3 regions of the Synechococcus sp. MIT S9451 genome follow, and region 3 is predicted to be linked to each of the others. Evidence: predicted binding sites of a transcription regulator. Region 3 holds the regulator's gene; each other region holds the start of a gene.
What was found. Region 3 encodes NtcA, which controls nitrogen genes in cyanobacteria. Its sites were predicted from a motif close to GTANCNNNNGNTAC; they were not measured.

Region 1 (4,334 bases), 410 kb from region 3:
GGAGAACACGCGTCTCAGCAGGGTGATGGGATTGAGTTCGCGTTTGCGCGGAAGCTGTTTGCGGGCCTTTAAGGAATGGGTTTCTGGCAGCAGCTGAAGGACGACGATCAGATTGATCAGGGCGAAGCCAGTGGCTGCCCACGCTGGAAGACTCTTGTTGATGTCACCAAGCAGTCCGCCTAGGCCTGGCGCAATGGCAAAGCCAAGGCCGAAGGCCACGCCGATCAGGCCAAAAGCCCTGGCGCGGTTTTCTGGGGTTGTGATGTCGGCCAGAACGGCTGTGGCCGTTGCAGCGGTGCCTCCGCTGGCGCCGTCGATGATTCTGGCCACGAACAAGATGGCCACCGGCAGGCCTGCCGCAGCGGCACCCGGCCAGATTTGCTGCCAGGGCAGGCTCAGAGTGGTGGCGAACAGGCCCATGCCGAGCACGGACCCCATGACGCAAAGGGTGATCACAGGTTTGCGCCCAAAGCGGTCGCTGAGGGCTCCGATCAGTGGGGCGACAGTGAACTGCGACAGGGCGTAGGTGCCTGAGAGCAGCCCCAAGGTGGTACCACTGCTAATGAAATCCTTCAGTAGCAGTGGCAATAGGGGTAGAAAGATGCTTTCACTCAGCCGGTCATTGAGGAGCGTGAGGAAGGCGCTTAGCAGGGTGGGGAACTGAAACCGTCTCACGCGTGCTCAGGCCTGCGGGGCTGATGGGATCGCTCACCCTCCCACAGACGCCCTCCACTGAATCAGCGCTTGCAAGGTGGAACTGGCGCGACCCTGGCTCAGTGTTGCTTCGGCGAGTTCAAGCCCGGCCTCAAGGCTGGTTGACCAGCCGGCCATCCAGAGATAGACGCCAGCATTCCAGCGCAGGGCAGAGATCAGAGGGCCTTGGTTGTGCAGGGCGTCCTGCGCCTGGTCTTGCCACACCTCCAGGCTTTGCCATTCCTGATCGGGTCCGAAGCTGCCATGGTCGCGGGGATGAAGAATGAGCCGTTCAGGTGCTTTCCCATGGCGCATGCGGGCGGTGATGCAGGCCCTACTGATGGGCAGATCGGTGCCTCCCTCCAGTCCCTTCACGGTGATGACATCCGCTTCTCCCGCAATGGTGAGGGCCTCCCAGGCACGGCTTTCGGTGGGGGGGTGCACAAAACCACTCACCAGCAGATGCTCGCCTGCATGAGCTGTCCAGAGCAATTCCGCACTGGCGATCGGGGGGCGTTTGCCCAGGTCGTCGCGATGGGGGATCAATTGATCGGCCAGTGGAAAGTGGCTGGGCTGATGGATCAGGGCCAGCCCCTGGCTTTGGAAGCCGCTCTGAACCTCATCAAGAGACAGTGTTGCCAGTTCCAGCCCAAGCGCGGTGAAGAGTTCTGAGGCGGTGATGCCGTATTTGACGGGCATGCGTCCACCGGCCTGAAACACCACGGGTTGGCCGACGCTGAGCAGCACCAGGGCGGTGAGCGGATACAGGGGAGCTGTGCGTTTGCGACCGTCAAAGGGCATGCCGAAGCAGATGGGCCGTTGCTGATCAGGCGCACTAACGATTTCCGGCCCAAGCCGCCGATAGGTGTCGACCATGCCGCTTAATTCCTGCGGCTCGGGTCGTCGGATGCGATGGGCGATCAGAAAGGCACCGATTTGGGTATCACTGGCCTGGCCTGTGAGCATCAGATCAAAGGCTTCATCGGCCTCGGCCCGGGTTAAGCCTTTACTGGTGTGCTCACCACTTCCCACTTTGCGGAGCAGCTGCTTGAAGCGCTCCTTTGCTGGTTGCGCGGTGGGGCTGGCTTGAGGCACCGGCACAGATGGAGTCTTGAACGATCCTCTATTTTTCCTCAGAGCCCTGGGAGTAGCGGTTGTTACCAGGCACAAAGCCCTGAATGGGTGCCATGGAAAGGGTGGTCTGGGTGATGGCGGCCTTCTGCGTAATACAGGCGCTCAATCATCAGAGTTGGAAACCGTAGGCGGCTTGGTCTTGATCGGCGCAAGCCAACATCTGCGCGGTTGAATCGGGAAGCAATGTATCTGATCATGAGTTCAGAATCTTCTCTTTTAAAAGTGCAGGAGTTGGTGATCGCTTGCTGTCGCGATTGCTGCAGAATTCAGTCTGCCTGGAAGTGATTTTTGGTAGTGAAAGTGTCTTTTTTGCGTTTGGGATGCGACGAGTCTTGGTCTACTGCTGAGACGTCCCCTCTGGGATGCGGTTTTTGTGCAGCAGCCCCATTCTCTGAGTTTTTATGACTGCTTCCACGCTGACTCCCTCTCTGGCAGCGCCGTCTCAAGCCACGGTGACCTCAACTCTGATGGCTGCCAAAAAAGCCAAGGGCATGAGCTTTGCTGATCTTGAGGCTGCTCTCGGCCTTGATGAGGTTTGGATTGCATCGCTGTTTTATGGCCAGGCCACCGCTTCGGCTGAAGAGGCCGAGAAGTTGGCATCCTTGCTTTCTCTTGATCCTGCAATCACGGCAGCTCTTCAAGAGTTTCCTACCAAGGGCAGTCTTGAGCCCGTGATTCCCACTGATCCTTTGATCTATCGCTTCTACGAGATCATGCAAGTTTATGGGATGCCTCTCAAGGATGTGATTCAGGAAAAGTTTGGTGATGGCATCATGAGTGCAATCGATTTCACTCTTGATGTTGAGAAGGTTGAGGATCCCAAGGGTGATCGTGTGGAGATCACGATGTGTGGAAAATTCTTACCTTACAAGAAATGGTGATGATCTCAGGCTGAGTGAGCATGTAAAAGCCCGGAATAATCCGGGCTTTTTTGTTGGATGAATGAGTCGGGTTTGATTAGGTTCTGTATTGCTGTTTGAGCTGTTTGCATGCCATTTGGCGTCGATCTCCTTCCGGCAGAGCCTGACTGAGTTCCAGTAACCATCGCTGACTTGCAGGTGTGGCAATACAACCGAGCGCCTTGAGGGCTGCGGCTGCCACAGGGTCGGAACCGTCCATGGTGAGCTGAGCCAGGCGCTCTGTTATTGCGGTGCCGTTTCGGCGTTGCAGCAGTCGGATCGTTGTCAGCGCAACGGGATCCCGGAAATCCTTGAGTAGCTTGTTGCAGACGCGAAGCAACTCCCTGTCGTCGAGCAGATGGGCATGGAAATTGAGCAGCTGCAGGCCGGCCAGACGCAGATTCATGCCTGGCATCTCCAGCGTTTGTTCGATCAGGGATAAGGGAAGTTCGCCACCCCAGCAGGCCAGTGACTGCAGCACCAGTAGGGCTCGATCGGGTTCTGTTTCTGGATCGATGCTGCGGAGGTGCTTCATCAGCCAGGTACGGCTTTCAGGCTGATGGCTAAGACCTGCGGCCAGGATCAATTCGTCTTTAGGGCCGTATTGGTCCATCAGTTTCAGGATGAGCGGCCAGCCCCGTTCGGCCAGCATGCCGATTTTTTCAGCTATGGCATGGCGCAGTTCATCAGAAAGGCTGGGGGAGTAAACCTCCCCCAGCCATGCGGGATCCAAAGGAGCCCGTCGTGATGCTTTGGAAAGCCGCTCCCAAAGAACGGCTTCATTGGCAACCTCATTCACAGAGTCGTGATCAGCGGGCGCCCAACTCGGCGGCCAGTTCACGCTCCAGCTTGTCATCATGCTCGTTGGGAAGCACGTTCTCCACCTTGGTGCGGTGGGTGCTGTAGAAGAGCATGCCGATGAACACCATGCCACCAATGATGTTGCCGATGGTGACGGGAATAAAGTTCCAGATGAAGACCTGACCCATGTTCACGCCAGAGCCAAGGATGGGTCCCGCAGTGTGCAGGAATTGATTCACAACGATGTGCTCCATGCCCATCGATTGGAAAGCAGTGATGGGAAGCCAGCACGCCAGGATTTTTCCAGGAACACTCTTGCTCACCAGTGCCATGGTGACCCCTAGGCACACCAACCAATTGGCGATCACCCCGCGAAGAATGGCGAGGAAGAAGCCGAGAGTCTGAAGGTTCTCGTATTTGGTGACAACGTTTGTCTTGTTGAGGGCAATGATCTTGGCGGCAACCTGTTGCCACATGCCACCACCATCAGCAGCCGAGGCTGGGTCAACGGTGCCGCCGCTTGTGAGGCTGATGGCCATGAGTAAGGCAACAACAGCAGTTCCAATCCAGTTCCCTAACCAGACCCAGGCCCAGTTGCGGAAGGTGGCGCGCCAGCTGCTGCGACCTGCCCAGGTGGCCATCGGTAAGAGGGCGAAGTTACCGGTGACTAGCTCCATGCCAAACAGCACGATGCTTGCGAACCCGAAGGGGAACAGTAATGACCCGAGCCAGGGTTGCCCACTCTTGATCCCGACGGTCAGTGCAAGGATCACGGCCAGGCCGAGAATCGCTCCGGAATAGAAGCCA
Region 2 (4,334 bases), 820 kb from region 3:
ACCCTGTCACTGCCCCAGTACTGGTTGAGCAGAGAGACATCGAGATACCAGTTAGGCACCTTGTCTTTACGGGCAGCCAGCTTCTCCTCCGCGCGCGGCCCCATGGTGAACGGGCCAAGCCCTGGAGGGCAGCTAAGACCTTTCTGGCTACAGCTATAGGCCAGATCCACCTTCCAGTCGTCGAGGAAGACGGGGACTCCTCCCAGGGACGTGACCGTATCCAGCAAGAGCAAACAATTGTGCTTGCGACAGAGATCTCCGATCCCATCCATCGGCTGGCAAATACCAGTCGATGTCTCGGCATGCACCATGGCGAGGATCGCAGGCTTGTGCTCTATCAGAGCGGCTTCGATGTCCTCAAACGCGAAGGCTTCACCCCAGGGCTTCTCGACCACACGCACATCAGCTCGGTATCGGCCGGCCATATCAACCAGACGATTGCCGAAGTAGCCCTTCACGGCCACCAACACCCTGTCTCCGGGCTCGATGGTGTTCGCGAGGGTCGCCTCCATGGCGGAACTGCCCGTGCCACTCATGGGCAGGGTGAGGCGATTGTCGGTCTGCCAGGCGTAGCGGAGGAGTTCCTGAACCTCAGCCATCAACTCGACATAAAGGGGGTCGAGGTGGCCAATCGGTGTGCGGGACAAGGCCCGAAGCACCGTGGGGTCGGCATTAGATGGCCCTGGGCCCAGCAACAGCCGATCAGGCGTCGCTATAGGGCTCAGAGACCGGCGATGGCACGGATCAACCGAGGGGTGAGAGTGCGATGTCGCCAAAGCCCAAGAAGCAAATCGTGCGAAGCAGCCTACGCAGTCAGCTCACCCACTCTGAAATAAATGTTGGATTGCAACGCGATCAGCGCTTGCGAACGTCGGTCGCCGCCAATCCCTCAGCCATGTGCTCAAAAGGCTGACGCACCAGAGGGCAGCGTTCAATCGAGAGCCCGTCGGCAATGAGCATCTCGCAGACAACGTCTGCAAGAAGGACAATGCTGCGCACTGTGGGACCGGTGGGCACTCCCAGGCTCTTGTAGGTGTCATCAAGACCATTGAGGACACGTTCGTTGAGAATCGTGCTGTCACCGGCCACCAGCGCATAGCTGGCGTAGCGCAGGAAATAGTCCATGTCGCGAAGGCAAGCAGCCAGGCGACGGGTGGTGTAGGCATTGCCACCAGGCAAGAGAAGCTCTGGATCACCCTTGAAGAGTCTTTGGCTGGCTTCGCGAACGATTTCGGTGGCTTCGCGATTGATGAGCTCTACGGCTTGCAAGCGCAAGCTCGATTCACCGAGATAGCCATCGATGCTGTCCATGGCGTTGCGATCGAGATAACGACCTAACTGGTCGTAACGACCGATCAACCCGGTGATGGCATCACGCATGGCGAAGGCTTTGACGGTATCAGGATGAAACGTAACACCATCAATCGGCGCAGAACCCCGATGCGCGCTGCGATGTCACCAAGTTGACAGAAACGGTTACCAATCCTGCCTGAATCGACAAGCGCAAGCGTCCAACAGAAAAAGTGTGCCCCTTGATACAAAAAGCCCCCGAATGGCTGCTTACGGTCGTTTGGTCACATAAAGGTGAGCCTCACTGGATCCCATGGGCAAGACCGCACAGGACGTTCTCAACGCAATCAAGAACGAAGGCATTGAACTGATTGACCTGAAGTTCACTGACCTGCACGGCAAGTGGCAGCACCTCACAGTCTGCGCCGATCTGGTGGATGAGGACGCCTTCCGAGATGGCCTCGCGTTTGATGGCTCTTCCATCCGCGGGTGGAAGGCCATCAACAAATCCGACATGTCGATGGTTCCAGACCCCAGCACCGCCTGGGTGGATCCCTTCTATCGCCACAAGACGTTGAGCATGATCTGCTCAATTCAAGATCCACGCACCGGGAAGCCATACGATCGCTGCCCCCGAGCCCTGGCGCAGAAGGCTCTGAATTACATGGCCAGCACCGGCCTGGCAGACACCGCCTTCTTTGGTCCCGAGCCTGAGTTTTTCATCTTCGACGACGTTCGCTACGAAAGTGCCAACGGCTCAAGCTCCTACAGCGTCGACTCGATCGAGGCTCCCTGGAATACCAACCGGGTTGAGGAAGGCGGCAACCTCGCCAACAAGATTCAGCTGAAAGAGGGTTACTTTCCCGTTTCGCCGAACGACACCTCTCAAGACATCCGCAGCGAAATGCTGCTGACCATGGGGTCCCTCGGTGTTCCCATCGAAAAACAGCACCACGAAGTCGCCACAGCTCAGCACGAACTCGGCATGAAGTTCGCTGAGCTCATCCAGGCTGCAGACAACGTGATGACGTACAAGTACGTCGTGCGCAATGTGGCCAAGAAGTACGGCAAAACGGCCACGTTCATGCCGAAGCCGATCTTCGCTGACAACGGCAGTGGCATGCATGTGCACCAAAGCCTTTGGAAAGCAGGCCAACCGTTGTTCTTCGCCCCAGGCACATACGCCGACCTGTCGGATACAGCGCGCTGGTACATCGGCGGCATCCTCAAGCACGCGCCTTCCTTCCTGGCCTTCACCAACCCCACAACCAATAGCTACAAGCGGCTTGTGCCTGGCTTTGAAGCACCGGTGAATCTGGTGTACTCCGAGGGCAACCGATCCGCAGCCGTGCGCATCCCGCTCACAGGTCCTAGCCCCAAAGCCAAGCGCCTTGAGTTCCGCTCCGGCGATGCTCTAGCCAACCCTTACCTGGCCTTCAGCGCCATGATGATGGCCGGACTCGACGGGATTAAGAACCAACTCGACCCAGGCGATGGCCTCGACAAAGATCTGTTCGAGATGCCTGCGGAAGAACTGGCCAAGATCGATACGGTGCCCGCTTCACTGAACGGTGCACTGGAAGCACTTCGTGCAGATCATCACTATCTGCTTGAAGGTGGCGTCTTCACGCAAGACTTCATCGACAACTGGATTGACATCAAGTACGAGGAAGTGCAACAGCTGCGTCAGCGCCCCCATCCCCACGAGTTCACCATGTACTACGACGCCTGATCAAACAGGATTAGTAGAACCAGGAGACTTGAGTGTCTCTCAATGGCTCCCAACACGGGGGCCATTTTTTTTGGGAATAGACATCGGTTAACAGCCAATTCAGAGCTGCTTGGGCCAGGTCTCAACCGAACTGCAGGGCCCGATTCAGTGCATGGCTAATAACCACAGAAGATTCACGTTCAATCCTTACAAGCGGAGCAGTTGGGCCCATTAGCGCGACGGTCATCAAGAGATTGCGCAAATGGATGAACGTCGACTCACTGGCGGGCTGCAACCTGCGCCAGAGGCAGAGATCGCAGGGCGAACATCGCAGATAAGGAGCCTCCAGTGCCCACCGAACTGGCAGACGGATGGGAGTGGGGCCAGAGGCTCCTGGGCTGCCTAAGGCAATGTCAGCCCAGTTGGTGACTGGCTTTTGAGCACCTGTGTCCAAGATCACAGCCCCCTTTAATCCAGGTCATCAGGTCAGCAGGTGAATCCGGAGATGGTGAGTGCATCGGAGGGAGAGATCCCACCACACTCATCACCCCACTCAAACCAATGTCCTTCAAGTACTTCCGCCCCACACTCCGCAAAGTCACCACCACGCAAAAGGCTCCCGCTTACAAAAACACCGCTTCCGCAGAGCGTCTTGCTGATCTGATCGACGCTACTGACATCCTTTCCAACCACAGCATTGAGAAGCACCTCGCTGAAGTCAACTTTGAGGATCATGGTCACTCCATCCTCAAAGAATCAGGTCTGACTCGCGGTCACTCCATCATTGAAACTTCCTTCGGTGATCAACTTGCTGGCCGTGACTCAATTCTTGGCGGTGCAGGCAAGCAAAACGAATCACAATTCAGTGAAAGTGGTCTCCGCGGCTCTGGAGCATTTGGCAAAGGAATGGCTTCATCACCCGAGAACAGTCCAACAAGGAACGCAGAGACAGTGGCAGAAGTTGTATTGAGCACAGATGACGGAATCGCTGGAAAGTTTTCGACTGTCATTAGTGTTGTCAGCGCTCTAACAAAAGACACCGCCCATGAGCGCAATCAAGGCCTTGTTGGAGTAGTGGGAAGTGGAATTGTTGGAGGCCCGGCAGGAGTAGTGGCCGAGAAAATTGGAACAGAAATTGAAAAGAAAATTGCATCTAAAGCTCTCGAGGATATTGAAATACTAAAAGAAGGAATTTGTGGAGTTTATGGCCTTCCCGATTGCGTTATCTCCGAGGAGCGCAACCCTGGTAGCCGAATTCAAACTGAGCAAGAGATGAGAAATACCCCATCTCCTTGGAATCCCGCTAACCAGTGCACTGAGGACTCCACAAATA
Region 3 (4,334 bases):
CTCAACGGTCTGCTCCGTTGCCATGACGAGAGCATCGAGGACATGTCCTCTGGTGCAATCGGCCAGAACTAGGCCGCATTTGCTTCGACCAGGGTCGATGGCGACGACAAGACCGCTACACGGATTAGCGGCGGTCATTGCTTCTGGGCTGGGGGATCTCTCCCATCGGTTCAATGGTCACCATCACAGGATCTGCAGTGTCGCTGCGACGCAATGCCAGCACGCGAAGTTCGACCCTTGAGGGGGCACGACTGAGCAGTGTGCTGCCGAGCTGATTGAGGGCGTTTGCGTCGAACTGCAGGCCCTGCACGAGCGATCCTCGCCGCTGGGCTTCGGCCAGAGCCGATGCGAGCAGCAGGTTGAGGCGGTTGCGAATCGCTTCAGCGTCGGTTTCGGATCGCTCCAAGGCCGTGCGGGCGAGCACTGCATCTCGTTCGACCACAGTGGTGTTGGGCCGCACCTCAGGGAAGGCGTAAACAACTTTCTCGCCCAAAAGCACATTGGCTGCCGAGCGAATGTTCACCACCCAGGTGCCCGGTTTTTTGATGGTGGATTCCACGCCTTCAATGTCGTTGCGGGGAACAAGAAGGATCTGGCGATCAGGACTCTCGCCAGGCAGCACTCTTTGATAGGCCTGTTGATTGGCTTCTCTTAGCAGCTGATCGATCACTTGCTTCGCCTGTCCAGGATTGTCGAGGCGAAGGGTTGCGGTGGCCAGTGGCTGGCCGCTGCTGAGAACCACATTGCCAAGCCGCAGCGCAAGGCGTTGTTTCTCGAGTTCCCGCAGTTCTGCTTCCCCTTTGTTGATGCGCTCGCGCACATCGTTCAGTTCTTGTTCTGTGCGTTGGATTTCGGCATCACGAGCCTGCACATCGCGACTGAGGCGCTGACGCTCGGCCTCCAGTCTCTGCCGCTGCTGTTGCAGGGGCACCAGAGTTTTTCTCAGCGCATCAGCTTTGGCCTGGGCGGTGGCGAGTTCTTGACGGGCCCGTTGTCGTTCCGCCTGGGCTTGTTTCACTTCCCTGGTTGCTCCAGCCTGCGCATCACGACTGCGCTCCAGTTCCTTGCGACTTGAGCGTAATTTCTCCTGTAATGCATTCAGTTCGAACAGTCCTACGCGCAGCTGTCTGCTGACCAGCAGCATCAATCCCAGTGACAGTGCGGAGATCAGGCTGCCGGTCAACACTGTGATCACAACGGCAGTGCTGCGCGGCCTCAGACCCAGCAGGCTCAGACGTGCTTTGCCGACACGTGAGCCAAGACGATCGCCCAGGGTGGCGAGTACGCCACCAAGTACGAGCAGAGTGAGAATCAGCAGCCAGCCGGTCAACGTTCCTTAGTGGTTGGGGGGTGACCTTGCCAACCGACAGTCATTCTCACCCTTTGAATCCCTAGCTGAATTTCTTCGCTAGGGCGATTGGATCGAGCACTGTGATCTTTTTGCGGTCGATCTCAACCAGTCCTGAATTGCGCAGATCGCCCAGCAACCGTGTGATCGTTACCCGTGTGGAGCCAATGGCTTCGGCGATCGCCTGATGAGATAGGCGTAGGTCGATGGTGATACCACGATCGCTGGGAACACCAAAATCACGGCAGAGAACGAGCAAGAAGCTGACCAGGCGGGAGGACATGTCCCGATGGGTCAATGTCTCGATCATGGTCTCCGTTTGCAGGATGCGGCTCGAAAGCCCCTGCAGTAGCAGCAGGCCGACGCCAGAGTCGGCTTCGATCGCCTGGCGTACTGACCCGGCTGGAGCGGTGATCATTTCCACCCTGGTGAAGGCGACTGAGTGATAAAACCGGTCGGAGCGATGGCCAGTCAGCAGGGAGAGGACGCCAAACAGGCTGTTTTCCCTTAGCAGTGCCACCGTGATCTCTTCGCCGGACTCATAGACCCGAGAGAGGCGTACTGCACCTCGGCGGATCAGATAAACACGTTCGGCAGGATCGCCCGGGAAGAAAATTGTTTTGCCCCGCTCAACCATTTCCGTGGAGGCGCCATCAAGGCCACGGATCACGTCCATCAAAGTGCGTGGCTTCTGCTCGGAGGCGTTGGCGAGGTTCACCGGCCCTGTAAGTGGAGAGACGGTACGGCTGAAACCGTGCATGACTCCAGGCATGAAGACACTGCTGATCTCCAGAAGTTAAGGATGAACTTTGTCGACTCGTGTAGCAACAGGTACGGAATTCAGCGCTCGTTCAGCGCCAGTCGTTGTGCTGCCATCAATTGGGTCAGGCCCGGTTCGGCAAGGTCGAGCAGCTGATTGAGCTGTTGCCGGCTGAAGGACGCACCTTCCGCTGTGCCTTGAATCTCTAACAGATTGCCGCTGCTAGCCATCACCACGTTCATGTCCACATCCGCTCGGCAGTCTTCGCTGTAGTCGAGGTCGAGAAGACCGTTTCCTGCGAGAAGGCCGACGGAAACGGCGGCCACTTGTTGGGTGATGGGCTGTCGCTGCACCAGCCCTGTCTCCAGAAGTTTGTTGCAGGCATGTTGGAGGGCGACCCAGGCCCCTGTGATCGATGCGGTACGGGTTCCGGCATCAGCCTGAATCACGTCGCAATCGATCAGCAGCGTGTTTTCCCCAAGCGCTTCCATGTCGATGCAGGCGCGCAAGCTGCGACCGATCAGGCGCTGAATCTCCTGGGTGCGGCCCGAGAGTTTCATCAGCTCTCGCTTCTGGCGTTCAGGGGTAGACCCTGGCAACAGGCGGTATTCCGCGCTCAACCAGCCTTTTCCCTCACCTTTTCGCCAGCGGGGTACGCCCTCCTGGTGGCAGATGCTGCAAAGCACGGCGGTCTCTCCGGTGTGGACAATCAGCGAACTGAGGGCAAAGCCCATCGGATCCCAACTGATTGAGAACGGGCGCAGATCAGCGGCTGTGCGGCCATCGGCACGCTCGGTGTTGCCGCCATGGCTGGTAGGAGCTGTCATGGCCAGAGCCTGGGGAGAGGGGGGTGGCTTGAGCCTGGCAGGTGGCCAGCTCGCTACCTGCGTCTTGTGCGGGCAGGGCGAGAGGGACGCTGCGGACCTTTACACCAGGGATAGTGTCAGAGTGCTTGTAAACCTGGCCGGCGGCGCTAGGTTTGAATTCAGCGGGATACTCCCGGACGCGCGAGAACTTGATGACAGCGAGCCTCAGCACTAGCCATCGTCCCGGTGATTCCCGATTGGCGGATCATCGGACTCTGGAGCGTGCAGGGCTTCATCCGCTGCCTTTGCCCGCGCCGCGGCCACCCTTGCATCTGGTTTCACCAGAAGGGGAGCTGCAAGTCCACACCGCTCCTTATCGCGGCAGTTTTGCCACTGTTCTCAGTCAGGCGCTTCGCTCAGCTGGGCTCGGCAGTCGCGTCATGGTGGTGCAGTTTCTGAAGGGTGGTGTGGCCCAGGGTCCGGAGCGTCGCCTCACCCTCTGTGGTCGGCTGCAGTGGCTTCGCCCTGATTTGGCCTGCTGCCTGGCCGATCCCGCTGCCGATCAGAGCCCGGATGTCAGGGCCGCTGTGGAGGCCCTATGGGTTGAGTGTCGGCAGCATCTGCTCGCAGGCGATCTGGATCATCTGGTGCTGGATGAGTTGGGTCTTGCTGTTGCTTTGGGTTACCTGGATGAACAGGAGGTTCGCAGCACGCTCGACCAGCGGCCTGGCTCTATGGATGTGATCGTGACGGGCCCATCCATTCCAGACTCCCTGATGGACATGGCCGATCAGGTCACCGAATTGCGTCGAGGTTTCTAATGCTCAAGAACGATCGCTGGATCACCGAGCAGGCTTCTGGCGGCATGCTTGAGCCGTTTCAGTCAGGGTTGGTGCGCCATCTCGACCCTGAACAGCGGAAGAGCCCTGTGCTCAGTTTTGGCTGTTCCTCCTATGGCTATGACCTTCGTCTCTCGCCCCAGGAATTTCTGATCTTTAAGCATGTGCCTGGCACGGTGATGAACCCCAAGCGGTTCAACCCAGCCAATCTTGAACCGACTGAGCTTCATCACGACGAAGACGGCGCCTATTTCATCCTTCCGGCTCATTCCTATGGGCTTGGTGTTGCCCTCGAGAAGATGAAGGTGCCGCCGAATATCACGGTGATTTGCCTTGGCAAGAGCACCTATGCGCGGCTCGGCATCATCGTGAATACCACTCCTGCTGAAGCCAGTTGGGAGGGGCATCTCACCCTGGAATTCAGCAATAGCTCCGGAGCGGATTGCCGCATCTATGCCAACGAAGGCATCTGTCAGCTGTTGTTCTTTGAAGGCGACCCCTGCGACACCACCTACAGCGATCGGCAGGGCAAGTATCAGCACCAGCCTGAGAGGGTGACGTTGGCAAAGGTCTGAAGGCTC

Region 1: a site for NtcA is predicted at 1,841-1,854, ahead of SIB72_RS04015 (anthranilate phosphoribosyltransferase family protein). Genes of this name have one in related genera too.
Region 2: a site for NtcA is predicted at 1,526-1,539, ahead of glnA (type I glutamate--ammonia ligase). Genes of this name have one in related genera too.

Annotation. Positions count from the first base shown of each region.
Region 1 is NZ_CP138971.1:756,188-760,521, reverse strand. It holds gene SIB72_RS04020 (MFS transporter) at 1-675, opposite strand, end outside; gene SIB72_RS04015 (anthranilate phosphoribosyltransferase family protein) at 709-1,788, opposite strand; gene cynS (cyanase) at 2,229-2,708, shown strand; gene SIB72_RS04005 (HEAT repeat domain-containing protein) at 2,785-3,525, opposite strand; gene SIB72_RS04000 (formate/nitrite transporter family protein) at 3,536-4,334, opposite strand, start outside.
Region 2 is NZ_CP138971.1:1,981,157-1,985,490, reverse strand. It holds gene SIB72_RS10390 (pyridoxal-phosphate-dependent aminotransferase family protein) at 1-776, opposite strand, end outside; gene SIB72_RS10385 (allophycocyanin subunit beta) at 856-1,380, opposite strand; gene glnA (type I glutamate--ammonia ligase) at 1,604-3,022, shown strand; gene SIB72_RS10375 (hypothetical protein) at 3,563-4,334, shown strand, end outside.
Region 3 is NZ_CP138971.1:1,164,764-1,169,097, forward strand. It holds gene SIB72_RS05770 (resolvase) at 1-24, opposite strand, end outside; gene SIB72_RS05775 (DUF3084 domain-containing protein) at 125-1,330, opposite strand; gene ntcA (global nitrogen regulator NtcA) at 1,392-2,120, opposite strand; gene rph (ribonuclease PH) at 2,189-2,935, opposite strand; gene SIB72_RS05790 (cob(I)yrinic acid a,c-diamide adenosyltransferase) at 3,127-3,735, shown strand; gene dcd (dCTP deaminase) at 3,735-4,328, shown strand.